Regions from separate parts of the Clostridium sulfidigenes genome, predicted to be linked through region 1. Evidence: riboswitches for the same ligand, from Rfam matches in the RefSeq annotation. Region 1 holds a riboswitch; each other region holds the start of a gene.
What was found. A riboswitch is a leader RNA that binds a small molecule or an ion and turns the genes downstream of it on or off. The one in region 1 is predicted to bind thiamine pyrophosphate.
Positions count from the first base shown of each region.

Region 1 (7,898 bases):
GGGTATAGTAATACAAATCAGCTATTAACTAGATTAAATAATTATGGTATATCTAAGGATGAGTTTGTAGAAGCTATGAAGAAGGTAGATAAGGAGATTTAGTATGGATAAATTAAATACAAAAGAACTAGTTGAAAAATATAATTTTAAGTTTACTAAAAGTTTAGGACAAAATTTTTTAACTGATTACACAGTGCTTGAGGATATTGTAGAGGGTGCAAATATAACTGAGAATGACTACGTAATAGAGATAGGTCCAGGTGTTGGAACTTTAACTAAGGAGTTACTTAAAAGGGCTAAAAGAGTTACTAGTATAGAGTTAGATTCTAGATTAATACCTATTTTGGAATCAGAGTTATCTAGTTATGAGAATTTTAGTTTAATAAATAAAGATGCTTTAAAGGTAAATTATAGAGAACTAATAGGTGAAGAAAAAAGTGTAAAGGTAGTAGCTAATTTGCCATATTATGTAACTACCCCTATAATAGCAAATCTTTTAAATGATAAATTAGATATAAAATCTATAACTATTATGATTCAAAAGGAAGTTGCAGAACGAATTAATGGAGAACCAAGCACTAAAGAATATGGAGCATTTACTCTACTTGCAAAGTATTATTGTGATACAAAAATTATCAGGAATGTACCTCCAAGTTGCTTTATTCCATCTCCTAAAGTAGATTCTATAGTTATTAGACTAGATAAATTAGATAAACCTAGAGTTGAAGTGAAGGATGAAAAACTTTTCTTTAATATAATAAGGCAATCTTTTAATATGAGAAGAAAAACCCTATGGAATAGTATGAAAGCTATAGGATTATCTAAGGAATTGCAAGAAAAGGCTTTTGAAGATGCAGGTATTAATCCAACTAGAAGAGGTGAAACTCTAACAATAGAAGAGTTTGCTACTTTAGCAAATAAGATATACGAGATTCGTCTTAAATAGACGAATCTTTTTTCTTATAAAAATAAATAAAGAATATCCTTCATTTTTTATATATAGTAGTCATATATTATAATGTATAAATAAAAATGGAGGTAAAGAGTATGCCGTCTAGAAAAAGCTATAATAGATTTTTTATAATATTACAAGAAGATCAAAAAGGATATGGACTAGATTCTAATAAAACACCTTCAGGCTACGCTAAGTTAGAGGTAAGAAATGATAAAGCAAAAGCCTCATATTATGCTCAAAATCTTAAAAAGCAAAAGGGCCCATACTTTATGATTTTAATAGTTCAAGGAAACAATGGTAATGAACTAATAAATCTTGGTCGAATCAATATAGATGATGGCGGAAAAGCTGATGTTAGCAATGAATTTAATGCTAATAATTTAGTAAATACAAACATAGGTATGGACAAGGTGCAAGGAGCAGCTATTGGTAAGATAAGTGCAGATAAAGTTATGCCTGTAATGGTAGGGTTTATTGGAGGAGAAGAGCTTAAAAACTGGCAGAGCTATCCTCTAGCTACCAGTGATAGCAATACTGTAAAAGAAAATAATAGTACAACTACACCAGTAAAAGAAACTTTAAAATCAGATAATGAAAATATGAATAGAGTAGTGCCTGAAATTCAAGATACAAATTTAGGGCAGCAAGAAAGTAATACTGGAATTATGCAAAATAACACCAATAATACACAGCAACAGACAGGAGTATCACAAAATACAGGAACTGATAATACACAGCAACAAACAGGAATGCCGCAAAATGTAGGAACTGATAATACAAACATTACTAATCCTCCATATGGTGGAATTATTCCTAATATACCTGGAAGTACTTCTATTCCTATGCCAAATACAAGTGCACCAGGAAGTACTTCTAATCCTACCCCTAATACCAATATACCTGGAATCGCTCCTACTCCTATCCCTAATATCAATATACCTGGAATCACCCCTACTCCAATGTCTAATATAAGAGGTGATGAAAATTATATAAGTGATGAAGTAGATATTATTGATGTTGAAGAAATTGAACCTTTGGTAAAGAATGATCTAATAAATGAACAATTAGAAAGTAATGATGAAGACTATATTGATGATGAGAATAGAATATTTGAAGAATATGAAAAAGAAATAGAAAGGTTAAAAGATTATAGGAAAAAACACTCTAAAAAGAAGAATAAATATGATGATTGTAAGGTGAAAAAATCATATGATTATGACGATATAGAAAAAAAATGTGAAGATTGCAAACCTGAGAAACATAAAAAAAGTGAATGGAATGATAAGGATTATCCAATGGGAACTATGGGTAAATTTTTTAAAGAAGTTATCTATGGTTTAGAAAAGATTGGTAGTAATGAGAATATTAAAAATTGTTTTTGGTACAAAGCTCATGTAAAAAAATTAGAGGATATGTATTGTGTTTATGATTACAATAAATATTCTGTGGTGTTCTATCCTATGATTTGCTATTATCCTTATATATCACGACATGGAAATTTCATGGTTGGATATAAATGTGATGATGAAGGTAATTTAAAATATATTATATATGCAATACCAGGAACAAGAGATTTGGCAGACCAACCATATGAAGGAAAGACTGGTTTCGTAACTTTCATGCCAGATGAAGATAATGATAAAACAGGTCATTGGTTAATGTATTATGATATAAAAGGAAATACTGTGGTTGTACCAGTTAAGAGATAAGATAATATATGAATTTAAAACTCCGAATTTTATTCGGAGTTTATTCTATTTTTTGAAAAAGGTACATAGTATATTAATAAAGGGAGGGTAACATATGAAATTAGTAGATGATAATATGAGAAAATTAGGATTAGCAATAATACTAGCAGGGCTTATGATAGTTATATTAGGAGTTGGAAAATATTTTGAAGAAAGTCTAAGAACAGCTACATTAACTCAGAATAGTATGGTTGAATTTAAGCAATATGATATTCTAGATGGTAAAATAAAATATAAGTTACCTAGTAGCTGGTTAACTACAATAAAAGAGAATAAAGATGATAAAATTGTATACTTAAATGAATTTGTTTCAGATGATGCTAATACTTATGGTTCTATAGAGCTTATAAGTAGCAGTGAAGGTGTTAAAGCAACAATAGATAAGTGCATAGCAGATGTAGAGGGTATGGGAATAAAAGACTATAAAAAAGAAAAAGTGAAGATAGATAATATAGAATTAGATTATATTAAGTATGATTTAAAAAGTAGTAAAGAAAATGTAAAAAGAACCTATGAATATTATGTTCCATACGATGATTATGTGGCTAGAATAACATTTATAATTAGTGATAAAAAAGCTAGAGAGAATACACAAGTGGTATTTGAAAATATAGTTAAAACTTTTTCCTTTGAAAAGTAAAAGAGTTATTTGATTTAATGTATAACAACTATTATAATAAAACATATGATAAAGAATGAAAAATTCTAAGAATTTTTCAAGTGGAGGGCAAAGGTGAGAAGAGTAAAGAGTAATTTCATAGTTATATTATTAATAATATCATCATTACTAATTTCCGCTTGTGGTATAAGGGGAAATAGTGATTTTAACTATATGCAAGAAAGGAACATTATGAAGGTTACAATTCAGAGTACTAGAGATAAAAGTTATAAGTTTACTGTTACTGACAAAGATGTAATAAATGATATATATAGTATACTTTCTAGTGCAAGTGTTGTTGAAGAAAAGTCAACCCTAGACCCAGACTATACTCTGGAGATATATGAGAGCCCAACAGAATTTAAGACCTTTAATTATGTAGCTGGACTTGACAAGAAGGATGGGGCAAATCTGTATAATGATGATAATAAGTATATTGTTTCTAAGAGGCTTGATAATGATATTATAAAAAACTTTGCAAATATAAGAAAACCTATCGACTTTGAGTATGTATATTATACTTCTATTTTAAGTTGTTTAGATAAGTACGTATCCGCTAATAAAGATGCAGGTAATGTTGGAGTTAATATATCTAGTGATAATATGGCTGCACGTTTTCAAATATCCACAGAGATTGAGGAATTTAAGAAGAAAATAAATAAACTTAAATCAGTAACATTCATGGATACCTCTGTTACTAGAGATGATTTTAATGTAGTTATGAATATAAAAACAGAAGGATATACATCTAAGAAATATAAAGGTATTGTTACCTTTGAAAAGACTGAAAATGCTTCCTCCACTAGCTATTATATAAGTAACGTTTATGATCGTGGAGAATGGAAGTTTAACATAAGTGATGAAAAACCGAAGGAATTCTAAAAGTAAAATAAATATAGTAATTAAAAGGATATAGCATGATGATTAAATGAACATCACGCTATATCCTTATTAAATTATTGTATAGAATTATTAGTATAAGGAGCTAATCGTTTTGTAAGACTATTTAAATTTATAACTGAGCATACAGCTAAGCAAATTATACAATCTATAAGAATATAAGTACCATTATATACTAGTGAATATACTGCTGGAGTTAAGTTGTAATCAGCAGCATAACTTCCCCAGAAAATTATTCCTGCAATGTAGTGGAATATAAATCTTGCAAAGAAAGCTACTATTATAGCTAAATACTTATTTTTCTTAAAAAATCCTGAAAGTCCAATTGCCATAAAAGGTAGAGTATAGTCAAAAAGAACTTGAATAGGGTGAAGAATATATGCAGGTCCTATAACAAAGTTTAGTATTCCATACACAAAGCCAGTGAATATTCCTATAGTAGGCCCATAAATCAAGGATATTAAAATTATAGGTAGCATACTAGCAAGAGTTGCGCTTCCACCTAAAGGAAATTCGAAAAATTTGAAAAACTGAAGAATTACCGACATAGCAACTGCTAAGGCTATATGAGCTGTTAATCTAGAAGTAAACTTGATATGTTTAACTTTTATAAACACACAAAATAGAATTAGGACACCAAATAAGGTGGCAATAGTTGTCCAACTAGCTAGAATATTTTTCATATTTTCTAAGATATTCATAAAGAGTCCTCCTTAAATTAAGTAGTGCTAAGGACTAATGTTGAAGCTGAAGTTATACTCTGCAAAAAAGCCATGTTCGTAAGAACACGGCTAAATAACTAAGCATTAACTTAAGCTTATTAATCGCTTCCCTACGCTAGCATTATCTAGGTCAGGTAAAGGGTAATGAAAAATCATTTCTCAGCCGAAGCACCCCTAGCACAATATATTATTTTATATTTTCATAATAGCATACATAGTTTTATAGTTCAATAGAGCCCTATATAAACCGAATAAAAATAGAGACTACGAATTTTAATCGTGTCTCTATAATGATGAATAATACATATTTCTTTAAAATATATATCTATATTTTTGTAACATTTGCTGCTTGAGGGCCTCTATCCCCACTAACTATTTCAAATTGAACCTTTTGTCCTTCATCAAGAACCTTATAGCCATCTCCCGTTACAGCAGAGAAATGTACAAATACATCTTCATGACCTTCCATAGATATAAATCCAAACCCTTTTTCACTATTAAACCATTTTACTGTTCCTACTTCCATATAATCTCCGTTAAGCAACTTAAATAGTTGCACCCTTTTCAACATACTCAGTTTTGCGGTGCTACTCCTGTTGGTCGTGTACTCTAGGGCATCAAATCTTAATATTATTAAGATAAGCACGGAATCTCCTTTCAAAATATTTGACCATATCTAATTTCTTAGATATTAATTATAGTGTTCTCAATTTAAAATTTTTTATACTATTTTATTATACGTTTAGCAATATAATATCTATTACTATAATAAGCAGAATTTAAGTTAGAAACTCTTACGCAGTCACCAGGTTTAGGAGCTTGTATAAATAAATCATTACCCTTATAGATTCCTACATGAGATATATCATTAGGATCATCATCATTAGTAGTAAAGAAGATTAAATCTCCAGGTTTTAAATCCTTACGATGAACAATAACACCTTGATGCACTTGATAGTATGTAGATCTTTCTAAGGAGATTCCTAGTTGCTTGTACACATATTGAGCAAGTCCAGAACAGTCAAAACCTACAGGGGTAAATCCACCCCAAAGGTATGGTACTCCAATGTATTCTTCAGCTTTAGCAACTATGTCTTCACCAGTACAGTTACTTTGTATAAGAGGAGTTTCCTTTACTATTGGATTTGATGATTGATTTTCATCAGATATGGTTACATAGTCACCGCTAATATATCCATTAGTAGTACCTACCTTAACATTATACCAACCATTAGTATAAGAAATAATAGGTAATTTACTACCATATCTTACTGTAGTTAGGATAGTATGGCTAGTGCCAGCCCCAGAACGGACATTTAAAGCATCTGCATTAACAATTGCAACCTTACCGTTTACAGTGTGAGAAGGTGGAATTTCTTTAGGTGGTATAACTTCACCTCTACTAGGATTCTTGTCAGTAGAACTACTATTCTTTGAAATAAATTCTGAACTTACAAAGGCTTTACCACCTTTGAATTTGATTTTGTGCCAACCGTTGCTGGTTGACAATATTTCAACCTTAGAATTTTTATATAGAGTTCCAACTATTTTAGAACTAGTATTTCCACTAGAACGAACATTTAGAGCATCTGCATTAACAATACCCGTAGATTTAACGGTACTATCAGTAGAAGAGTTACTATTGTTATTATTAGTACCGTTACCTGAGTTTGTATTAGTTGAAGAAGTATTAATGTATTCAGCACTAACAAAACCCGTAGTATTATTATATTTAATTTTGTGCCAACCATTACTAGTAGATATTATTTGGATTTTAGCATTTTTAGAAAGAGAACCAATAATTCTACTGTTAGTATTACCTGCAGAACGCACATTTAAGGCAGTAGCAGTAACAATTCCAGTTTTAGATGCTTGTACTGTATTAGAATTATTATCTAGTTTTACATATTCTCCAGAAATCCAACCAGTAGTGTTATTATATTTAATTTTATACCATCCATTTGATATCTCTAGAATTGATACTTTAGTATTATAATTTATTTTACCAATAATATTACTACTAGTATTATGATTTGATCTTATATTTAATACATCTGCAGTTATAGTTCCTGTAACTGTAGAGTTGTATGAAGAATTTGAAGTTTGAGCTGGATCAGCTATAGCTATAACTTGCATAGAAGTAGCAATGGCTGTGCCCGTTGCAAGTGTACATAAAACTTTCAATGCTTTATCATTCATTAATTAACAGTCCTTTCTCAACAATATTTTCCCATAGAATATATTTCATATTATTACTTAAATTATAAGGTAAAAAATGATATATAACAACAAATAACAGCAAATACATTTATATTTTTTTAATTCAATAGAACTCTAATCTAGTTTTAAGATTAGAGTTCAAAAATTTTAACTAAATTTACACCTTCTAAAGGTGGTTTTATAGTTAATGTATGAGATTTTAGGTTTACAGCATTTTTCATAAAAGATATGAAATTTTCTATTCCATGAACAGGAAAGTCTATATGTGGAACTTTATAATGCATTGGAATTACTAATTTACTTTGGATTTTATTGCAAAGAGTGGCAGCAATTTCAGGAGCGATGGTAAAATTACTCCCTACTGGTATGAAGAGTATATCTACAGTACCTAATAAATCTAATTCTTCAGCTGCTAGCATATGTCCAAGATCTCCTAAATGACATAGTTTTAAGTTATCCGTTTCTATTAAGTAAATTATATTATCACCACGTTTAGCTCCCTTTATATTGTCATGATAAGATGGAAAGCCTTGAATTTTAATAGAAGAGCTTTCATATGAGCAAGGTGTGTTTATAATAATTGCACCAGGATTTATTAAATCCGTATAGTTATGATCAAAATGGTCATGACTGATGGTAACTATATCTACAGAACCTTTATAGGGCGTTCCACCTAAACATTTATTAAAAGGATC
Region 1 covers NZ_JBQHQR010000011.1:74,867-82,764, reverse strand. The annotation lists gene rnmV (ribonuclease M5) at 1-102, shown strand, start outside; gene rsmA (16S rRNA (adenine(1518)-N(6)/adenine(1519)-N(6))-dimethyltransferase RsmA) at 104-946, shown strand; gene ACTNBA_RS13170 (hypothetical protein) at 1,048-2,664, shown strand; gene ACTNBA_RS13165 (hypothetical protein) at 2,759-3,343, shown strand; gene ACTNBA_RS13160 (YhfM domain-containing protein) at 3,437-4,243, shown strand; gene thiT (energy-coupled thiamine transporter ThiT) at 4,318-4,962, opposite strand; TPP riboswitch at 5,074-5,169, opposite strand; gene ACTNBA_RS13150 (cold-shock protein) at 5,309-5,509, opposite strand; gene ACTNBA_RS13145 (C40 family peptidase) at 5,710-7,182, opposite strand; gene ACTNBA_RS13140 (MBL fold metallo-hydrolase) at 7,335-7,898, opposite strand, start outside.

Region 2 (7,898 bases), on a different contig from region 1:
AGTTATTGACTTATAATAGTTATAAAACTATAATTAATATATGTTTATAACTGTTATATACTTATAAATAATATAATATCATAATTTATATAAATTAATAAGTATTTTATAAGATTATTATAAATAAATTTTTTTTAAATTGCAAATAAACTGATAAATTGTAAATACTATTGTTATCTATGTTCATAGGGCATAGGTAATAAAGTATTTTGTTTTTAGTTTATTTCTTAGTAATTCATTTTGTAAGAGGGAGTGGAGGAATATGTTCAAGTTAATTAAATATTTAAAGAACTCAGTGGTGCCAATTATCATCATAATTGGATTACTAATTGTTCAAGCAGTCTGTGACCTTTCTTTACCTGACTATACTTCTAATATAGTAAATGTTGGAATTCAGCAAGGGGGAGTAGAAAAAGTTACACCAGAAGTAATTAGAAAGAGTCAATTAGAAAAGTTAGAACTGTTTATTAGTGAAGACGATAAAATAGAAATTAAGAGTAATTATACTTTGTTAGATAAAGATTCTCTTAGTGATGAAGAATACAATAAATATGTGAAGAAGTATCCTTCTTTAGAAAATGAAGGTGTATATAAGCTTACAACTAAGAAAAAGGATAAAGAAACCATTGAAAAGTTAAATGGAATATTTGCAAGGCCAATGTTAGTAGTGCAAGGCTTTGAAAGTGACAGTGAAGAAAGTAAGGCCATGAAAGCAGCAATCATAGCTAAGTTTCCTCCTAATATGGGTATAGATGAAAATGCAGATATATTGGAAGTGATGTCACAGTTACCGCAGGAACAGCGAGATACTATGATGAAAGATATAGATAAAAATTTTGAGAACTTACCTAATACTATGATAGACCAAGCAGCTATTAGTTATGTAAAAAATGAGTATAATAATATTGGTTTGAATATAGACAAAATGCAAACTAACTATCTTCTTTATACCGGAGGATTAATGATACTTATAGCCCTACTAAGTATGGCTGCTACAGTAACTGTTGGATTTATTGGGGCTAGAGTGGCGGCAAACCTTGGTAAAAACCTTAGAAGTAAAGTATTTTCTAAAGTTATAGGTTTTTCTAATGCAGAGTTAGATAAGTTTTCTACTGCGTCACTTATAACTCGTAGTACCAACGATATTCAGCAAATTCAAATGCTTATGGTAATGCTTCTAAGAGTAGTATTCTATGCACCAATCTTAGGAATTGGTGGAGTAATAAAGGTTTTAAACACAGAAACTTCAATGGCTTGGATTATTGTTGTTGCAGTAGTTGCTATTTCAGCAGTAGTAATTGTTTTATTTACAGTAGTTATGCCAAGATTCAAGAGGGTTCAGAAACTAGTTGATAGGATTAACCTTGTAACTAGAGAAATTTTGACTGGTATGATGGTAATTCGTGCCTTTAGTACAGAAAGACATGAAGAAAAAAGATTCGATAAAGCAAATAATGATTTAACTAAGAATAATTTATTTGTCAATAGAACTATGGCTTTAATGATGCCAACTATGATGTTGATTATGAATGGAATTACTATTTTAATAGTATGGAATGGATCACATAGCATTGATGCAGGAACCATGCAAGTTGGAGATATGATGGCATTTATTCAATATACAATGCAAATTATAATGGCATTCTTAATGATATCTATGGTTTCAGTGATGTTACCTCGTGCTACAGTTTCAGCTGGGCGTATAGATGAAGTATTATCCACTGAATATGTAGTTAAGGATCCTGTAGCTCCAATAAAACTTGAAGAAGATAAAAAGGGATTTCTTAAATTTAATAATGTTTCCTTTAAGTATCCAAACGCTGAAGAAAATGTTCTAAGTAATATAACTTTTACTGCTATGCCGGGAGAGACTACCGCATTTATTGGTAGTACAGGAAGCGGTAAGTCTACCCTTATTAATCTTGTACCGAGATTTTATGATGTGACTGAGGGAGAAATACTTTTAGATGGAATTGACATTAGAAAAGTAAGTCAACATGATTTAAGAGAAAAGATAGGTTATGTACCTCAAAAAGGAGTGTTATTCTCTGGTACCATTGAAAGTAACTTAAAATATTCAGGTAAAAGTATTACAGACGAAGATATGATAAAGGCTGCAGAGATTGCACAAGCCACTGACTTTATTAAAGGTACTAAGGAGAGTTATAATACTGAAATATCTCAAGGGGGTACTAATGTTTCAGGGGGCCAAAAACAAAGACTTTCTATTGCAAGAGCTATTGCTAAAAAACCAGAGGTATATATTTTTGATGATAGTTTCTCAGCTTTAGATTTTAAGACTGATGCGGCATTACGAAAAGCCCTTAAAAAAGAAACATTAAATAGTACAGTTCTAATTGTAGCTCAAAGAATAAGTACGATTCTACATGCAGAGCAGATAATAGTTTTAGAGGAAGGTAGAATTGCAGGTATTGGAACTCACAATGAGTTAATGAAAACTTGTGATGTGTATAAACAAATAGCACTATCTCAACTTTCAAAGGAGGAGTTAGCTAATGAGTAAGGAGCAAAATATGAAAAAAGGACCTATGGGTGGTGGAGGACCTATGGGACGTGGACCAATGGGAGGTCCTGGAGAAAAAGCTAAAAACTTTAAGGGCACCATGAAAAAGCTTATTAGTTATCTTAAACCTTTTACTGCATCCATAATAATTGTTATAATATTTGCCGTTGGAAGTGCTGCTTTTTCTATTATTGGACCTAAGGTTTTAGGTAAAGCTACCACTAACATTTTTAAGGGACTTGTAGGTAAGATAACAGGTTCAGGAGTAGGCATAGACTTTGAATATATAGGAAGAATTTTATTAATACTTTTGATTTTATATATAATTAGTACATTATTCTCTTTTGTACAAGGTTTTATAATGTCGGGAGTTACTCAAAAGGTTTCATATAATCTTAGAAAAGAGATTTCTGAAAAAATTAATAGAATGCCTCTTAAATATTTTGATAATAAGACTCATGGTGAAGTTTTATCTAGGGTAACAAATGATGTAGATACCGTAAGTCAAAACTTAAACCAAAGTATGACTCAAGTTATAACTTCAATTACTACATTAATTGGAGTACTAATAATGATGATTTCAATAAGCGGTATCATGACAGGTGCAACTCTCCTTATATTGCCAATATCTATGTTTTTAATATCGGTAGTAGTTAAGAAATCTCAAAAACACTTTAGAAATCAACAGAAATATTTAGGAAATGTTAATGGGCAAGTAGAAGAGGTTTATGGAGGGCATAATATAGTTAAGGCCTTTAATGGAGAAGAAGAGGCAATTAGAGAATTTAATAAGTTAAATGATAAATTATACGACTCGGCTTGGAAGTCTCAATTTTTATCTGGAATGATGATGCCTATTATGACCTTTGTAGGAAACATAGGCTATGTAGTAGTATCTATTTTAGGTGGATGGCTGGCTATTAAGAAAACTATTGAAGTTGGAGATATTCAATCCTTCATTCAATATGTAAGATCTTTTAATCAACCAATAGCTCAGTCAGCTCAGATAGCAAATCTAATGCAATCTACAGCAGCGGCTGCAGAAAGAGTTTTTGAATTCTTAGCAGAAGAAGAGGAAGTGCAATTTGCAGAAAACCCTGTTAAAATAAAAAATCTGTTATTGTCAGAAGATGAGGGAGAAGAAATTCAAGGTGAAGTAAACTTTGAAAATGTTCACTTTGGGTATAAAGAAGATAAGATTATTATCAATGATTTTTCAGCACATGTAAAACCAGGACAGAAGGTTGCTATAGTTGGACCTACTGGAGCAGGAAAAACTACCATGGTTAAATTGCTTATGAGATTTTACGATGTGAATAGTGGAGCTATCTTAATAGATGGTCATAATATTCAAGATTTCAACCGTCAAGATTTACGTAGTATATTTGGTATGGTACTTCAAGATACTTGGTTATTTAATGGCTCTATTAAGGAAAATATCAGATATGGTAGATTAAATGCCAATGATGAAGAAGTTATTGCTGCAGCTAAGGCTGCTAATGTGGATCACTTTGTAAAAACTTTACCTGATGGATATGATATGATTTTAAATGAAGAAGCTAATAACGTGTCTGCAGGTCAAAAGCAATTACTTACTATAGCTCGTGCAATTCTTGCGGATCCTAAGATTCTAATTTTAGATGAAGCCACTAGTTCTGTAGATACTCGTACTGAGGTTTTAATACAAAAGGCAATGGATAATTTGATGAAGGGTAGAACTAGTTTTGTAATTGCTCATAGATTATCTACTATAAGGGATGCAGATTTAATCCTTGTAATGAAAGATGGAGATATAGTAGAACAAGGAAATCATAATGAGTTACTTGCAGCTAATGGCTTCTATGCAAACTTATATAATAGTCAATTTGAAGACATTAAAGAAGATGTAGTTTAATAACTAAATAAAAAGTAAATAGAGTTTTTTGACTAGGATAGAGTTTTTTCCATCTGAAGTTTATTGACATAGTTTTTAAGAACTAGCTTAAATTAAGTAAATTAATTTGAGTTAGTTCTTTTTATTTTAGAGATAAGTATAACCTAGTATTTAGGAAATAATAATAAAGTAATTAGTTAAATATATAATAAATATAAGTTCATTTAATATATAAATAATTAATAGACAAATATGAAAAAGATGATATAATTACCATTAATAAATGTGTAATATTAAATATGCTAAAAAATAATTATAGTAAACTGAATAAAATTCATGTTTATTAAATATATGGAATATTAGAAGGAGATTTATCATGAAAGCAAAACAGGTTTTAGATATAGCTCTTTCAGCAGGCGAACTACTTATTAGTAATGGATCAGAATCCTATAGAGTAGAGGAAACTATTGAAAGGATATGTAAAGCATATAATTATAAAAGTGAATGCATAACTACAGGAAAAGGAATTTTTATATCTATTTTAGATGAGGATCAAGAAAAGGTTACATCACTAAAAAAGGTTAGAAGCAAGAGTGTTGATTTATATAGCATAGAGCTAGTAAATAGTTTTTCTCGAAGCATCGAGTCAGAGAAGATTTCCTATGAGGAAGCAATGGAAAGACTAGAAGATATAAGAAAAACGCCTACTTTTAAATTACCTATTAGAGTGTTAGCTGGTGGAATGACTTGTTTTATTTATTCATTATTTTTCAACGGAACAATTTTTGCAGCCTTTATATCTGCGATTATTGGTATGATAATATATTATATGGTAGATAAGGTATCCAACGTAGGATTTTTCCAATTTTTTATCTTCTTTTTCTCAGGATTTCTTATAGCTAGTATAAGTATTTTATTTGAAAATATTATAACTATAGTGAACAAGGACAAGATTATACTAGGGTCTATTATGGTACTATTACCTGGTGTAGCCCTTACTAATGGAATAAAAGATATAATTTATGGTGATTTTACATCAGGAATTTCAAAGGTAGGTGAGGCAGTTTTAATAATTACAGCAATTGGTTCAGGAATTGGTACTGCATTAGCCTTTAGAAATTTTCTAGGAATCTTTTAGATATAATATATTTAAGTGAAAGTAGAGGCTATGTTATGATTAGACAAATTGTTTTAGCGTTTTTTGGAAGTGTATTTCCGGCCATATTATTTAATATAGATAGAAAAAAATTAGTTTGGGCTGGGATTTCAGGAACTCTTGCATGGATAAGCTATTTAATAGTGTTCAACTATGGAGGAAGTGTAATTATTGCTACTTTCATGGGGGCATTTGTAGTAGGAGTTTATAGTGAAGTAATGGCAAGAAGGTTAAAGGCTCCAAGTATGCAGTTTTCAATACCAGGAATATTCCCGTTAGTACCAGGAGTTATGGCCTATAACACAGTATTATATATAGTAGCTCAAAATTATGACCTTGCTTATAGCAGTGCAATGAAAACTATTATAGTAGGTGGAGCTATTGCCTTTGGAATGATGTTATCTTCAACTACTTATAAATTTTTTAGCAAAATTCAAAGAGATATAGAAACAAAGAAAGCAGCATAAAATAAAATATTAGGCTATGTTTTAAACTGTTGTTAAAACATAGCCTATATTTAAATTAAGTTTAAATTTATACTTAATTATTGAGCCTTCTTTTCGTTTTCCTTGTTATTTTCAGGGTTACACTTATTATCACACTCTGGTTTTCTCATATGTTTTCCAGGAGTCTTTGTATTTTGTTTTTTCTCATCAGTTTCGTTTAGAGTTGGTTTCTTTTCATCTTCTTTAGGAGCTTTTTCATTCTCAGGCTTAGACTCACTTATAGTTTGCTTCTTTTCATCAGGTTTTTTTGTCTTTTCTTCTTCCTCAATCATAGTTGGTTTCTTTTCCTCAGTGGGTTTTTCATCCTTAGATTTTTCTGATGGAGTCTCTATAGTAGTCATTTTTTCACTATTAGAATCCATTGATATATTATCATATCCAAAGGCTACAGTAGAAGAAGTCATGATGGCACCAACTAATGTTAGTATAATTAAAGATTTTTTCATTGTAATACACCGTCCTTTTAAAGTATTTACTTAAATTCTTAAGTATGAGTATATTTGATGAGAATAACAAGAATAAGGATAAGCTATTGAAAAATAAAAGGTTTAAGAAAACTCGACTTTAGTTTATCCTTAGAAAGAAAAAATATGTTATTAAAAATTTTCCATTAAAAATGTGGATAATAATAAATTAAAAGTGAATTTGAAAATTATAGTTTTTATGTTATAATGAAGTTAATTTAATAATTATTTAGCTAGGGGTGCCTAATGCTGAGAGAAGCAATAATTGCTTTAACCCTTGAACCTGATGTGGATAATGCCATCGAAGGAAAGCTTTAAAAGATTTTAATAATAGCTTATTTATAAAAATGTTTATAAATATTTATTTTATGAATTCATCTAAAGGCTTACCTTGTGTAAGCCTTTATTTTTTTAGATAAGAATTAATAAAGGTTTGTAAAAAAATATGTAAGCAATTATTTTCTCCTAAAGAAAGGCGCTAAATTATTAAATTAAATAATTATTGTACTTAGGGAGGAAGAAAGTATGAATTTTACAACACAAATGGATGCCGCTAGGAAGGGCATTGTAACAAGAGAGATGGAGATTGTAGCTAAGTCAGAGAATATGGATATTCAAGAGTTAAGGGCTTTAGTAGCGGAAGGGAAGGTAGCTATACCTGCTAATAAAAATCATAAATCTCTTGTACCACAGGGAGTAGGACAAGGTCTTAAAACTAAAATAAATGTAAATTTAGGTATATCCAAAGATTGTGATGACATAGATAAAGAAATGGAAAAGGTAAAAGTTGCTTTAGATATGAAAGCAGAGGCTATTATGGACCTTTCTAATTATGGAAAAACTGCGAAGTTTAGAGAAAAGTTAGTAGAAATGTCTACAGCGATGATTGGAACAGTACCAATGTATGATGTAGTTGGCTTTTATGATAAGGAACTAAAGGATATCTCTGTAGATGAATTCTTTAAAGTAGTAGAAAAGCATGCACAGGATGGAGTAGATTTTGTAACTATCCATGCAGGACTAAACAGGGAAACTATAAATACTTTTAAAAGAAATAAGAGGATTACTAATATAGTTTCAAGGGGAGGATCTCTTTTGTTTGCTTGGATGGAATTAAATCAGAGAGAAAATCCATTCTATGAGTATTTTGATAGATTATTAGATATATGTGAAAAATATGATTTAACTTTAAGTTTAGGAGACGCATGTAGACCAGGTTCGATAGCTGATGCCACAGATGCTTCACAAATTAAGGAGCTTATGGTATTAGGTGAGCTTACAAAAAGAGCTTGGGAGAGAAATGTACAAGTTATAATTGAAGGTCCAGGGCACATGGCTATAAATGAAATAGAAGCTAATATGTTACTTCAAAAAA
Region 2 covers NZ_JBQHQR010000013.1:45,960-53,857, reverse strand. The annotation lists gene ACTNBA_RS14320 (ABC transporter ATP-binding protein) at 263-2,524, shown strand; gene ACTNBA_RS14315 (ABC transporter ATP-binding protein) at 2,517-4,418, shown strand; gene ACTNBA_RS14310 (threonine/serine exporter family protein) at 4,774-5,535, shown strand; gene ACTNBA_RS14305 (threonine/serine exporter family protein) at 5,541-6,020, shown strand; gene ACTNBA_RS14300 (hypothetical protein) at 6,098-6,505, opposite strand; TPP riboswitch at 6,749-6,850, shown strand; gene thiC (phosphomethylpyrimidine synthase ThiC) at 7,049-7,898, shown strand, end outside.
Region 2: another riboswitch for thiamine pyrophosphate. It lies ahead of thiC (phosphomethylpyrimidine synthase ThiC); the one in region 1 lies ahead of thiT (energy-coupled thiamine transporter ThiT).

Region 3 (7,898 bases), on a different contig from region 1:
TGATACCAGATTTCCTAAAACCATTAGGACTGCATAGAATGTATTAGCTGCCATTACAACCCAAATATCTCTGCCCATAACTGATGTATATAGTATATTTCCAATTCCTGGCCAAAGAAGTACTGTTTCTAATAATATTGCTCCTCCAAAGAGAGATGGAATATACATTCCTACAAGAGTTACTATTGGTATTAATGCATTTCTAAAGGCATGACGATAAATAACTACCTTCTCTTTTAATCCTTTAGAACGTGCTGTTCTAATATAATCTTGATTAATTACTTCAATAACACTATTTCTAACGTATCTTATAAGTCCAGCCAGACTTAAAATAGTTAAAATTATTACTGGTAAAATCATATGTTTAGCTACGTCTATTACTTCAGCCATGAAGCTATCATAACCAACAGCTGCCATTACTGGAGTTCTCATACCATTAAGTGGTATTGCTCCATTACTCGGTACTGCTATAAAGAAAATCATAAGTAGTGCAAAGAAAAATGAAGGCATTCCTACTCCAACTAAAGAAAACACAGTCCAAAAATTATCAAATACTCCATATTTCTTTACTGCAGATTTTATTCCTACTGGAATTGCAATTGCAAAGGCCAATACCATAGATACTATATTTAATATAAATGTATTCCAAATGTAATCTCCTATAACATCACTTACAGGTTTTCTAAATTTTAATGAAGAACCAAAATCTCCTTTTAAAGTTCTTCCCAACCAATTAAAATATTGTGTAACAGGTCCTTTATCTAATCCTAATTGCTCTCTAATCATTTGTTGCTGCTCTGGAGTAGTCTTAGAACCTTGTCCTAAATATGCACTAACTGGATCTCCAGGCATTAGTTGTAATAATATAAATAATATTATTGTTATTATTAGCATAACTGGGATTAAATTGAGTAATCTTTTGCCTAAAAACTTTAACATTTCATCACCCCTAAACTTATTTTAATAACGCCCTGCAATTTTATACAGGGCGCCAATAGCCTATATGAAATTTAAAATTATTCTTCTATATAAGCATGTCTTAATGCTTTTACCCAATCACAGAATGGGCTTGTTTCTAGGCCTTTTATTTTCTTGTTATACATGTCAAAATAAGTATTTGCATATACAGGAACTATAGGTGCATCCTCATTAAGGATTTTAGCTATTTTATTATAATAAGGTTTTGCTTCTTCCTTATCTACAATACTCTTAGCTTCATCTAACAACTTGTCAACTTCTGGATTACTATATCTAGCTGTATTATCTTTACCAGTACCAATATAATCTGAGTGAATTTCAGAATATAAGCTATCTGGATCTGGGGTAGTTATAGATGTTGCCATGAAGTATATACTCCATTTATCTACGTTTTCATCAGAGTTATAGATAACGTAATCTAATAATGTATTAAACTCAAGATATGCTATATTAAGTTTAATTTTTAAACCTTCGCCCCAGTCTCTTTGCCACATTGGAATAAGAGTGTTTAAAATATCGTGTTCTGGCATAGCAGCTACATTAAGCTCCATAACCTTTCCATCCTTTTCACGGTATCCACTTGAACCAACCTTCCAGCCTGCTTCGTCTAATAAAGACTTAGCTTTTTCTAAATCAAAGTCATACTCTGTCATTTCACTAACTAATTTATCATCAATACCCCAAGAAACTTGAGAGAATGGGTGATATTGAACTGATGCAAGTACATCTCCAGTTGCCTCATCTTTATAATAGCTATTTACAAATTCTTTAATATTAAAGCCATAATATAATGCTTGACGTACTTTTTTATCAGCTGTTGGACCTGATTCACAGTTAAATTTAGTGTAACCATATCCACTTCTATCATAACTATTGAAAGTCATAAAATCCTTAGACTTAGCTTCATTTATTTTCTCTGGTTCAATAACTCCTGGAAGTAAATCTACCTCTTGAGATGTCAATTCAACTATATCAGTAGTTTGATCAACAAATTTACATACTATATTTTCAATATAATATCCTTCACCATAATAGTTTGGATTTCTTTTTAGAGATACAAATTCTTTTTCCTGGAATTTCTCTAAAGTATATGGACCTGAGCCAATTGGTTTTGTTGTTATAGCTTCTATAGATGATGTATCTCCAACCTTCCAATTTGCACCATAATAATGTTCTGGCATGATTGCCATATTACAGTTAGCAAGATTTGTTCTTAGTGGCTCAGCAAAACTAAATTTAACTGTATACTCATCTACAGCAACTACCCCTTTGAACTCTTCAGTCTTACCCTTTGAATATTCCTTATATCCAGCTAAATCTTTAACAACAGATCCATATCTACCAGTATAAGATTTGTCTGATAAAAATTGATAAGTGAAAACAACGTCATCTGCTGTTACCTTTTCACCATCAGAGAAAGTCATATCCTTCTTCAATTTGAAGGTTATTTCCTTGGCATCGTCTGAAAATTCCCAACTTTCAGCTGCTGATGGTTGATATTCTCCATTAACATCCATTGTAATAAGTGAATCAAATATCATGTCAATTATAGTAGCATCATAGGCAGATGAATAATATCCTGGGTTAAAGTTACCAGACGCCTCTGTTATTCCAGCAACTAAAGTACCCCCAATTTTCTTCTCTGCTTCTTCAGTTTTTGGTGTATCCTTTGATGTGTCTTCTTTTTTCTCTTTATCACCACATCCAACTAATGAAAAAGCTAAAATACTTGACAACATCAAGGCCATTAATTTTCTTTTCTTCAAAATCTATTCCCCCTTAAAATAATTAAGTTATAAATAAATACAAAAATATATTTTAAAAATATATACTTGTATAAATTCCTATCCCCCATAGTTAATACAATTTTAAATTTGATTTAGCTTTTAATTAAGCTGATTATTGCATTTTTATGTCATGTATTTAATTTCATATATTGTATGTTTATTACTATTAAATATATATATTACAGTTTTGTAAATTCATTATCCTAATAATACATATATTTTTTACTTTTGTAAATACCTTTTTGGAAATTTTCAGAATTTTCTTTATATTGTTTAGGATTTAAAAATATTCGGTATTCTAATATTTCGTTAAATACAATACTTTCATAATATTATATATATGGAATTTACATACAGTATTTTCATCTTCGTAAAAAAATAAGAGACTGTTTTTTTAAACAGTCTCTACCTTTACATATTATTCATATATTAAAACTTTATATTTATTGTAAATTAGCTGAAACAACTTAATAAGTATACATTACTACTATTACAAATTCCAACAGTGATTTAGAGGTCCATTACCTTTTCCAATATTTAAATTATCCCTTAAAGCACCGGTTATATATTTTTTTGCCCTTAAAATGCTTTCATCTATGCCGTAACCTGCTGCTAAATTACAAGCTATGGAAGATGATAAGGTGCAACCTGTTCCATGGGTATTTGAATTATCTATTTTCTCTTCATAATACCAAGTTATTTTCCCATTTTTATATAATAAATCGTCAGCACAATTTTCCAAGTGACCTCCTTTAATAAGAATTTTTCCTTTATACTCCTTTGAAATTTTTTCTGCTGCTTTTATCATATTTTCTTTACTTAAAATTTTAAATCCACAAATACATTCTGCTTCAGGAATATTAGGAGTAATCACATCAGCTATAGGTAAAAGTTTTGTAATCAACGCTTCCATGGCATCCTCTGAAAGAAGTCTACTTCCACTGGTAGATATCATAACTGGATCAACTACAATATTTTTAGCCTTATATTCTAATAATCTTTCAACAATCTCTTGAATAATCTCCTTAGAGGATACCATTCCTATCTTAATGGCATCTGGGAAAATATCTTTCATAATGCAATGGATTTCTTTATTTAAGAACTCTCTTGATATATTTAAAACCTCATAAACTCCAGTGGTATTTTGTGCTGTTAAAGCTGTTATAGCACTCATTGCATACATTTTATGGGCTACGATAGTTTTTATATCTGCTTGTATTCCAGCTCCTCCACTGCAATCCGATCCTGCTATTGTAAGTATCTTTTTCATTATAAATCAATCCCCTCTATCAATGTATATATTATATAAAGTATTTTCCATCTAAAATACACACCTATTTCCCATGTCTAATCTATTGAGTTAGCATACATTCAGTTAACTCTAACATTTGTTTTGTTGCTAATAGCACATCTTCTTTAGAAAATATTGAAGACACTAAAGCAACTCCATGTATTCCTAAGCCTTTTAGGTTCATAATATTATTCTCATCTATACCTCCAATAGCCACCACTGGTATAGTTACAGATTTGCATATATTTTTAATGGTTTCAAAGGTTATTACTCTAGTATCTAATTTAGTTGAAGTTGAAAAAGCTGCTCCAACTCCAATATAACTTGCCCCATCTTTTTCTGCTTTAATAGCTTGTTCCACAGTTTTTGCTGTAACTCCTAAAATTTTATCTTTACCTATCAGCTTTTTCACTTCTGCTGCATCCATATCACTTTGACCTATATGAACCCCAGATGCATCAATACTTATAGCTATTTCCACATTATCATTAATAATTAAAGGAATATTATATTTATCTGTAATCTTCTTTATCTCTTTTCCTTCCTTTAGAAATTCATCATAGGATAAATTTTTTTCTCTTAGTTGAATTAATGTAGCTCCTCCTTGTAAAGTTTTTTCGATTTCTTCAGTAAATAATTTTCCATCTAACCAACTTCTATCCGTTACTACATATAACTTCATTTGACTTTTACTTATACTCATTTCATACACTTCCTTAACAGAATTTTGTAGAATCTAAAAAAATATGGGACATACCAAATAGTATGTCCCATTAATATTTTTAATGTAATTCCCTACGTTGGCATTATCCAAATCAGGTTATAGGTCGAAGCTACTTTTTGCTTCCTCTCAGCCTGTTATACAAGCTCCCTAAATATTTAATTTCTTAAAGCATAGCATTGATTACATCTTTTGTCAATTTTCTCTGCTTTCTGTGTAATTTAATTACACCCTTTAGACGAGAAATCATCTGAACCCCGCATGAATAAAACAACTATTTAAATAGTTAAATATTTAAATAGTTATATATATAACTATTTCCCTATAAAAATATATAGCTATTTATATATTTTTATAGGGAATTTTATCATATACTGACTATTAAATTAAAAATTTTATTATATTTTCATAATCAAACTTTTAATTAGAAACTTTTTAATAAATTTGCCATTTCTATAGCTGTTACTGCTGCATCGTAGCCCTTATTACCTGCTTTAGTTCCGGCTCTTTCTATAGCCTGTTCTATAGTGTCCGTTGTTAAAACTCCAAAAATAACTGGTTTCTCTGTACTAAGAGATACTGATGCTATTCCTTTTGAAGCTTCAGCACAAACGTAATCGAAATGTGGTGTAGAGCCCTTAATAACTGCTCCAAGACATATAATTGCATCATAATTTTCATTTTTAGCCATTTTTTTTGCTACAAGTGGTAATTCAAAAGCTCCTGGCACCCATGCCACTTCAATATTATCTTCTTCTACTCCATGTCTTTTAAGTCCATCAATGGCTCCACCTAAAAGTTTAGATACAATAAACTCATTAAATCTTCCTACTACTATCCCAACTCTTAATCCTTGCGCAACTAAATTTCCTTCAAATATTTTCATCATTATTCCTCCTAGATTATATTATAATTTATACTAAATCATTGATTTAGAGTATTACTGGTAACTAAGTATGTGGTCCATTTTATTTTGTTTAGTTTTTAAATAAAATTCATTATCTTTATTGTAATTGATTTGGATTGGGACTCTCTCTACCACCTCAATATCATATCCATCTAATCCTTTAATTTTCTTGGGATTATTAGTCATAAGTCTAAGTTTTTTAGCTCCTAACTCTCTAAGAATTTGAGCTCCTATTCCATAATCTCTAAGGTCTGCTGGAAATCCAAGTTTAATATTTGCCTCTACTGTATCATATCCATGGTCTTGTAAATCGTAGGCCTTTAATTTATTTATAAGTCCTATGCCTCTTCCCTCTTGTCGCATATATAAAAGTATCCCGCAACCTTCTTCTTCAATTCTCCTTAAAGCTTCTGCCAATTGCTCTCCACAATCACATCTATTAGATCCAAGGACGTCTCCTGTTAAGCATTCAGAATGAAGTCTTGTTAGAATTGGTTTATTCTCATCAATTTCTCCTTTAACTAATGCCACATGATGTTCTCCATTCAATTTATTAATAAAACCATACATTTTAAAATTACCGTATTTTGTAGGCATATCTACTACTGCTGCCATTTCCACTAATACTTCTGTCTTTCTTCTATATCTTACTAAATCTGCTATAGTTATTACTTTAATATTATGTAGTTTACCGAATTCTAAAAGTTCCTCAGTTCTAGCCATAGTTCCATCTTCACTCATAATTTCACAAATTACTCCTGCTGGCTTTAAGCCTGCCATTTTGGCTAAATCCACTGCTGCCTCAGTATGTCCTACTCTTTTTAATACACCTCCATCTCTAGCTTGTAGAGGAAATATATGCCCTGGTCTTCTAAAGTCTTTTCCTATGCTATCTTCATCTAAAATCTTCTGAATAGTTAAAGCTCTCTCGTAGGCAGATATTCCTGTAGTTGTACTAATATGATCTACGGATACTGTAAATGCAGTTTCATGATTATCTGTATTTTTTTCAACCATGGGCTCAATTTTTAAATCTCTAAGTCTTTCTCCCTCCAATGGCATACATATAAGACCTCTCCCAAACTTAGCCATAAAATTTATAGCTTCTGGAGTAACCTTTTCAGCAGCCATTAATAAATCTCCCTCATTTTCTCTATCGGGATCATCAATAACTATAACCATCTTCCCTTCTTTAATATCCTTAATTGCTTCTTCAATCGTGTAAAATTCTGACATGTTTAACCCTCCCTATTTTATTTAATCTTATAAGAATCCATTTTCTTTAAGAAAGTCTTCATTAATGGAATCTTTTTTTTCTATTTTTTTATCACTTTGAAATGTTAAAAGTTTTTCTACATATTTACCTATAACATCACATTCAAGATTTACAGTATCTTCAATGGTTTTAGATAATAATATAGTTTCTTTTCCAGTATGTGGAATTATAGATACTTTAAATACCTTATTATCTACATAGGCCACAGTAAGACTTATTCCATCAATGGCAATAGAACCTTTTTCAACTATATACTGTAAAATGTTTTCCTTAGCCCCTATGGTAACCCATATTGCATTATCTTCCTTTTCCAGGGAAACAATTTTCCCAACGCCATCTATATGTCCACTTACTATATGTCCTCCAAATCTTCCTTTAGCACTTAAGGCTCTTTCTAAATTTACTTTGCTTCCAACCTTTAGTTCCCCTAAATTACTTCTTCTTAAAGTTTCAGCCATAACATCAGCATCAAATATATTTCCATATATATTTGTTACTGTTAAGCATACTCCATTGGTACAAATACTATGTCCTAACTTTACATCCTCAATAACTTTATTAGCTTTAATTGAAAGTATGGAAGATTTTTCTCCCTTTTTTATTCCTCTAATTTCTCCTACCTCTTCAACTATTCCTGTAAACAAGGCTTCCATCTCTCCTTCATGTATCCTTCTATTAAAATATCTTCTCCTATAGTACCTACCCTTATACTCTCTACTCCATAGGCTTCTTCTAGAACTTTTATTCCTATTCCCTCTACTGGAGTTTTAGACCTTTCTCCTCCAATAAATTTTGGTGCAATGTAAATTTGAGTTTTATCTACTATTCCAGCTTTTAGGGCTTCGAAGTTTAAGGTTCCCCCTCCTTCAAGAAGAATACTATCAATGTTCATTTCTCCTAAAGTCTCCATTAATATCTCCAAATTAACTTTTCCCTCT
Region 3 covers NZ_JBQHQR010000019.1:11,395-19,292, forward strand. The annotation lists gene ACTNBA_RS17165 (ABC transporter permease) at 1-939, opposite strand, end outside; gene ACTNBA_RS17170 (ABC transporter substrate-binding protein) at 1,017-2,744, opposite strand; gene thiD (bifunctional hydroxymethylpyrimidine kinase/phosphomethylpyrimidine kinase) at 3,256-4,035, opposite strand; gene thiE (thiamine phosphate synthase) at 4,118-4,759, opposite strand; TPP riboswitch at 4,832-4,940, opposite strand; gene ribH (6,7-dimethyl-8-ribityllumazine synthase) at 5,202-5,663, opposite strand; gene ACTNBA_RS17190 (bifunctional 3,4-dihydroxy-2-butanone-4-phosphate synthase/GTP cyclohydrolase II) at 5,718-6,920, opposite strand; gene ACTNBA_RS17195 (riboflavin synthase) at 6,948-7,604, opposite strand; gene ribD (bifunctional diaminohydroxyphosphoribosylaminopyrimidine deaminase/5-amino-6-(5-phosphoribosylamino)uracil reductase RibD) at 7,589-7,898, opposite strand, start outside.
Region 3: another riboswitch for thiamine pyrophosphate. It lies ahead of thiE (thiamine phosphate synthase); the one in region 1 lies ahead of thiT (energy-coupled thiamine transporter ThiT).

Region 4 (7,898 bases), on a different contig from region 1:
TTCTCAAATAAAAGAAAAAGGAACTAATAAAGATTTACATGAAGGTGAAAGTGTAACTTTTGATATTACTGATGGAGCTAAAGGGCCCATGGCTGTGAATGTTCAAAAGCTATAACTTGAATTTAAAAGGTTATCTTAGGGTTAATTTATTTAATCTTAAGGTAACCTATTTTTATGCTTTTTAGATAATAAAAGCTATATAATTGCTACAAATTCTGTTATTATAGATAGTTGTACGGTATTGGTTACTCTATGTTTTTTAATAATTAATCAATACATAACCAATACTAAGATAATTGATTTTATATGTTAAAAGTGGTGATGTAATGAACTATATAATATTTGACTTAGAATTTAATCAAAAATATGAAGATAAAAAAGAACATTGTTTAGAAAAAAATCAATGTGTAGAAAAGAGCAATAATTTAAGTCTCCCCTTTGAAATTATTCAGATAGGAGCTTTAAAATTGAATGAAAATTTCGAAAAGATATCCACATTTAATTTTTTAATTAAGCCAACTATTCACACAACTCTACATCCTTATGTGGAAAACCTTACTAAAATAAGTAATAATGATATAAATTCTTCAGAAACCTTTCCTAATATTTACGATAAATTTACTAAATTTATTGGTGAAGAAGAAGCAGTTCTCTGTGTATGGGGGATAGTAGATATAAAAGAACTTTTACGAAATATAAAATTTCATAATATATCTACTACTTCTCTTCCACTTATATATATCGACGTGCAAAGCCATGCATCAAAATATTTTAATAGTAAAAAAGGTATAAAAATTGGGCTTAAAAATGCAATTGAGCTTTTGGATATACCCCTTCATGGTGATTTTCATGACGCGAGTAATGATGCTTATTATACAGCAGAAGTATTAAAGAAGATTTTCAATAAAAATATAAAGCCTTTATTATATACTAACCCTTCTAGGAGTACCTCTTCTGTTAAAGAAAAAGTTGATATGAATGGCGTATTTGATCAATTTAAAAAAATGTACAAGAGAAGTCTAACTAAAGAAGAAAAGTCTATGATAAGCCTTGCTTATAACATGGGTAGAACAAAACAATTTGTAATTATAAGGAAAGAAGACTCTTAGCTGCTAGCTAAGAGCCTTTCTTCTTAATATTTCTATTTCTTTGCCATATCCCTCAAGGTCATTTGGTGTTTCAAGGAAAAATGGTAAGTTGCATAATTTAGGATGATTAATAATATTAGTAATGGCTTCAATTCCTAAAGAACCTTCACCAATTTTTTCATGTCTGTCCTTATGGCTTTCAAAAGGATTTTTGCTATCATTTAAATGAATTGCCTTTAATTTTTCTAAGCCTATTAATCTATCAAACTCTTCTAAAACTCCATCTAAATTATTAACTATATCATATCCTGCATCATATACGTGACAGGTATCAAGACACACTCCCATATGATCCTTTAGCTCTACTCTATTAATAATTTCAGCTATTTCTTCAAAATTTCTCCCTACTTCTGTCCCCTTACCTGCCATGGTTTCTAATAACACAGTAGTAGTCTGCTGCGGCTTAATAACTGCATTAAGCATATCTACAATATAATTAATTCCAACTTCTACGCCTTGTTTAACATGACTACCTGGGTGAAAATTATATAAATTATTAGGTAAGTACTCCATTCTTAATAAATCATCTGTCATCATTTCTAATGCAAATTTTCTAGTGTTTTCATCTGCTGAACAAGCATTCAATGTGTAAGGTGCATGAGCCAATATAGTACTAAATTTATTTTCTTCCATTATTCTTAAAAGGGCAGCAACATCTTTTTCATCTATAGCCTTTGCCTTTCCACCCCTAGGATTTCTAGTAAAAAATTGAAAGGTATTAGCTCCTATTGAAAGTGCTTCCTTTCCCATATTTTCAAAACCCTTGGTTGTAGATAAGTGACATCCTATATTTAACATTTTCATTACCTCCATCTTCTATTATTGCAAAACTTCTAATTTTGTATTCTATTTCTATATCCCTTGTAATTTAAATTTCAATAATCTAACTTTAATACAATGATACTATAATAGAAGATATATTTGCAATGGATAATTTTTATTATTTAGAAATAACTATTAGTATTTTAAGATTCTAACTAGATCATATACGTCTTCACAATAAAAAAATGTAGACATTAATGCTACTCCATCAGCTCCTGCTTCTATAACCTTGGAAGCATTTTCTGTTGAAATTCCACCTAAAGCTATGATAGGACAAGTAACTACTTTCTTTAATTCTTGAATAAATTCAACGCCCTTAGGCTTTAATCCTTCTTTACACTTGGTAGAAAATATATGAGATGCTAGTATATAGCTACACCCCTTTTTATCTGCCCTTATACCTTCTTCTAAAGAATGTACAGAAACTCCTACATTAAATTTCTTTTTATTATCTAAATTCATAAAATCTTTAAAAGATAGATGAACAGTTCTTTCCTTTACTTTTTTATAAATTTTCATATTAGAATTTATTATTATCTCAGTACTTCCAATTACTAGCTCCTTTATTTTATAATAAAGTCTTTCTAATTCTTCATCATCTAAATCTTTTTCTCTTAATATTATTCTATCCACACCAGCCAGTGAAGCTTCTTGCAGGGTTTTAAAATATTTTTCTTCACTAACTAAATGCCTATTTGTTATTAGGTAAATCAAATTCTTTCCCAATCCTTAAATATTGGTTGAAACCCTGCTTCTATTATCATTTCTTTTATTTCTTCTACTGAACCTTCATCATTTATGGAAAATTGTGATGTACCTTTAGTTTTTAATGCATGACCTCCAACCTCTGTAGACACACCTGCACTCATCTTGGTGATTCCTAAAGGTATAAGGTTTTTTCTCATTTTATGATCTTCTCGTGTAGAAACATTTATTCCACTTTGCTGTGCAAAGATTTTATAAGCTAACATAACTTGTACCATTTTTTTATCTTCCACTGGATTTAACTCCTTTAATCCTCCCTCACAAGGTCTGATTCTTGGAGGTGAATAAGTCACTTCTACATGGGGATATTTCTTTCTAATATACTCTCCATGAAGAGCTGTGAAAAAGGCATCTCTTCTAAAATCACCTAGTCCAAGAAGAGCTCCTATACTTATACTTCTCATTCCAGCTCTTGCTCCTCTTTCTGGAGTATCTAATCTAAATTTATAATTCTTTTTAGGTCCTGATAAATGAACTCTATCATAAATTTCTTCATCATAGGTTTCTTGGTATACAGTAAGACCTTCTGCTCCCACTTCTACAGTTTTTTTATAATCCTCTTCACTTAAAGGCTGTACCTCTAAGGTTATAGATGGAAAGTATTCTTTCATTACTTTTATAGCATCTACTATATACCTAGTTGGGGAATGAATTTGACTTTCTCCTGTTAATAGAATAATGTGCTTAAATCCTTGTTTAGCAACTGCTTCTGATTCTGATTTTATTTCCTCCAAAGTTAGCTTTTTTCTACTTATAGAATTTTCAAGATTATATCCACAATAAGAGCATTTATTAACACAATAATTTGAAATATAAATTGGAGTATATAATAAAATAGTTCTTCCAAAGTGTCTTAACGATAATTCCCTTGCCTTTACTGCCATATCTTCTAATACTTTTTCTGCTACTGGTGATAATAAATTAAGCAAGTCCTCATAATTTGGATTTTTTTCATTAATACTTCTCTCTACATCTTCTACTTTTACCCTACTCCAATATCTATTAAAGTCAAAATCCTTAAATTTTTCTATGGTACTATAAAAACTCATTTTTTCATCTCCTCAAATTTTCCGTTAGTGTAAAGTTTTTTACTCTCCTAAAAATCCTGTGAGTGGTGAAGATGCATTTCCACTTTTAGAAACAGTCCCAAATTTTGATAAATAAGCAAGTCGTCCACCTTCTACCGCCATACTAAAGGCTTTTGCCATATTAGCTGGATTTTTTGAAGAAGCTATAGCTGTATTAACAAGACATGCCGCTGCTCCCATTTCCATAGCTTCCATTGCTTGTGATGGCTTTCCTATTCCAGCATCAACTATAATTGGAATATCTAGTTCATCTATCATTATTTCAATAAGTTCCTTAGTTCTTATACCTCTATTACTTCCTATAGGTGCTCCTAAAGGCATAACCGCCGATGCTCCCGCTTCTATTAATCTTCTCCCTGCATATAAATCTGGACACATATATGGGAGTACTGTAAATCCTTCTTTAGCTAATATTTCTGTAGCTTTTATAGTTTCTTCATTATCCGGAAGCAGATACTTTGAATCCGATATAACCTCAATTTTTATCCAGTTACCACATCCCATAGCTTTGGCAATTCTTGCAATCCTAACTGCCTCTTCTGCATTAGTTGCCCCTGATGTATTGGGCAATAAAATAACATCCTTAGGTATATTAGATAAAATATCTTCTTCCTTATTATCTAAATCTATCCTTCTTAAGGCCAAGGTAATAACCTGTGAATTACTTTCACTCAAGACTTCCTTTATAAGTTTATTAGACGGATACTTACCTGTACCTACAAATAATCTATTTTTTAATTCTACTCCACCTATTTTTAACATATCTTCCATTTTAACTTTCCCCTTCTTTCAACATAATTCTAAGTGCCATATTTGCCATATGATTTGCACATATTGCTACTCTTGGTGCCATGAGTCCAGATCCTTCTTTAGCTTCATTTACTCCATCTCCACAAATATAAAACCTATCGTTTATCTTTTTAGTTTGTATATCATTAGAAGAATAAAAACCTGCCATACCTGATGATGCTATAAGGACTGATTCCTTAACTTTAGTTAATATCTCATTACACAACATTGCTTTATAATTTGCACTATCAAAAGCTTCTAACACAATATCTACATCTTCAAATAATTCTTTTATATTCCCCTTCTCTATTTTCTCAATTTTTTCATTTATCTCTATAAATGGATTTATGTCTAAGAGTTGTTTTTTTAAAGCAATAACCTTATATTCTCCTATATCTCTTATTAAGTATTGCTGTCTATTTAAATTTGATGGTTCTACCACATCAAAATCTATTATTCTTATAAATCCCACTCCTAACCGTGCTAAGGATATAGCAATATTGGACCCAAGGCCTCCTACACCTGCAATGGCTACTCTTGCCTTTGATACTTTTTCATGTACCCCTGGTGTATGCCTTGCCATCATAACACCTCTAAGTTCACTTTTACTTGGAACTTGTCCTCTCTTTATAAAAACAATGTTGTCACCCTCCTTTAATATCTTATCTTTAACTAAAGGAAATCCATTTAGTATCACCACATCACAACTAGGATTAAGCCTATCCTTTAAACGAAGACATGTTTCACCCTTATTAACTTCTTCTATGTTTTCATTAACTTTAATTTTAATTTTCTCATTCAAACAAATCCACCACTCTACATCTTTCTGTAAAAGTCTTTTCAAATATATTTATAATTTCTCTTTAGCCTCCCCCTACAAAAGATATAACTTCTATAATATCCTCCTCTTTTAAATATATTTCCCAATAATTTTCTCTTGGTACTATTTCTTTATTTAATTCCACTACTACCTTTTCTTCATTAACATCTAACTTACTTAGCAAACTGCTTATAGTAGTTATTCCATTCATATCTACACTTTTTCCATTAACCTTCATATTTTCACCTTCTTTCAATACCTATGTACATTAACTAACTTATTTTTACAAATAAAAAACACCTAACAAATGCTAGGTGTTGAAAATCTCAATAACTCATATAACAATATCTTCTTATTTAAGTTTAGATATTAATAATTAAAATTATATCTTTACTTAAGCTTTTATAAAAATACTAATTTTGCATAAGCAAGACTTTTATTTTATATAAAAATAAGATTTATTATTTGCTTCCCTCCGATGGTACTAACCATATCAGGTTCTTAGAGTTAGGACTTTCCTTCTCAGCCAAATTGGCACCCCTAGCTATCTATTAAATTATATTTATTATAACATTGCGGATTTACAAATTCAACTATACCATTCAATAAATACCTAATTGCGCTCCTATATATATGAATAGTTTTTTATAATAATCACAAAATAAGGTTGAACGAAATGTTGAAGGAGGTTAAATTTATGAAATTAGAAGATAACCCTGAGCTACGTGAAAAAGCTAAACAAATGCTTATAGATGGAGAATCCTATGATAAAATTATGGACGTAACTCATTTAAGATTAAAAGATGTAAAAAGAATTGAAAGAGAAGAAGTAAGTAGTCATTTTTAGTTAATACAAAATACCCTGTAAAGTAATCCTCTATTTTGTGTGTTAAGCTTTCAGGGTATATTCTATTTTTGTATATGTTTTTGTCCTATATGTCTGTTTTATGCTCTAGTATTTCAATAAATTTTGTAGTTGCGGGAGAAAGGGACACACTCTTTAAAAAACATAGCCCTATACTTCTTTTAGGTATTTCTTCTTTTAATTTCACTTTATATACTGTTCCCTTTTCTAAATATTCTTTTGAAAATTCTTTAATAACACAGGCTATTCCTAAGTTTGCCCTTGCGAATTCTAATAATAAATCATAAGATCCTAATTCGATTTCAGCAGTAATTTTAATTCCTTTAGATAACATATATTTTTCTATGTATTGCCTTGATATAGATTTAGATTCTAATAATATTAATGGTAATTTTGTTATTTCTTCGAGGCTAATGGGTCTAGAGCAACGGTTCTTGTACTTATTTCCACAGACAAATATATCATGAATATCCATACATTCTCTAAGTTCCAGTGCGGAATCTTCAATAGGAAAATTACAAATTGCAATATCTATTTCCCCTGACTTTACACTAGCACAAAGCTCTAAGGTTGTGGCATTTATTATTTTAAACTTAATATTGGGATATTCCTTGTGAAATTGTTCTAAATAGGGTAATAAAAAATATCTTGATATGGTATCTCCTACACCTATTTTTAAATCTCCTATCATCATATTTTTAATTTTTAAAAGTTTATCTTCTCCAACATGTATCAAATTCATGGCAGAGCTAGCATATTCAAATAAAATTCGCCCCTCATTTGTAAGTATAACCCCTTTAGAAGTTCTTGTGAAAAGCCTTATATCTAGTTCTCTTTCTAATTGCATAATAGATTGACTTACTGCGGGTTGAGTCATGTATAACTCTTTAGCAGCTCTTGAAAAACTTTCATGCTTTCCAACCATACAAAACACCTTATATAAATCTAATTTACTTATCATATAAGCACTCCTTATATCTACTATTTAATCTATTTATTTTACTTATACCACTAAAATGGTGTATATTACAAGTGTAGGTTTTAAAAATTAATGTAATTTTACATAAAGGAGATGTTATAATTGGAAAGAGTCGTTGGAACTGTTGTTAGAGGACTTCGTTGCCCAATCATAAACAAAGGAGATAACATTGAAGAAATCGTTGTAGATAGCGTGCTAACTGCTGCTAAAGTTGAAGGTTTCTCAATTAATGATAAAGATGTAGTTACTGTAACTGAATCTGTAGTTGCTCGTGCACAAGGAAACTATGCTTCTATAGACAATATTGCTAAAGATGTAAGCTCAAAGTTTGGTGAAGATACTGTAGGAGTAATATTCCCAATATTAAGCCGTAACCGTTTTGCTATATGCCTTCGTGGTATTGCAAAGGGTGCTAAGAAAATTGTTTTAATGCTTAGCTATCCTTCTGATGAAGTTGGTAACCATTTAGTAGACTTAGATATCCTAGATGAAAAAGGAGTTAATCCTTGGACAGATGTTCTAACTGAAAAGCAATTCCGTGAACACTTTGGATTTAATAAACATCCATTTACCGGTGTTGATTATATTGAATATTACAAATCTCTAGTTGAAAGCTATGGGA
Region 4 covers NZ_JBQHQR010000019.1:24,764-32,661, forward strand. The annotation lists gene ACTNBA_RS17220 (cold-shock protein) at 1-115, shown strand, start outside; gene ACTNBA_RS17225 (3'-5' exonuclease) at 327-1,109, shown strand; gene ACTNBA_RS17230 (deoxyribonuclease IV) at 1,113-1,946, opposite strand; gene ACTNBA_RS17235 (thiamine phosphate synthase) at 2,106-2,696, opposite strand; gene thiH (2-iminoacetate synthase ThiH) at 2,681-3,784, opposite strand; gene ACTNBA_RS17245 (thiazole synthase) at 3,824-4,594, opposite strand; gene thiF (sulfur carrier protein ThiS adenylyltransferase ThiF) at 4,596-5,402, opposite strand; gene thiS (sulfur carrier protein ThiS) at 5,476-5,670, opposite strand; TPP riboswitch at 5,886-5,984, opposite strand; gene ACTNBA_RS17260 (hypothetical protein) at 6,130-6,279, shown strand; gene ACTNBA_RS17265 (LysR family transcriptional regulator) at 6,365-7,258, opposite strand; gene ACTNBA_RS17270 (coenzyme F420-0:L-glutamate ligase) at 7,379-7,898, shown strand, end outside.
Region 4: another riboswitch for thiamine pyrophosphate. It lies ahead of thiS (sulfur carrier protein ThiS); the one in region 1 lies ahead of thiT (energy-coupled thiamine transporter ThiT).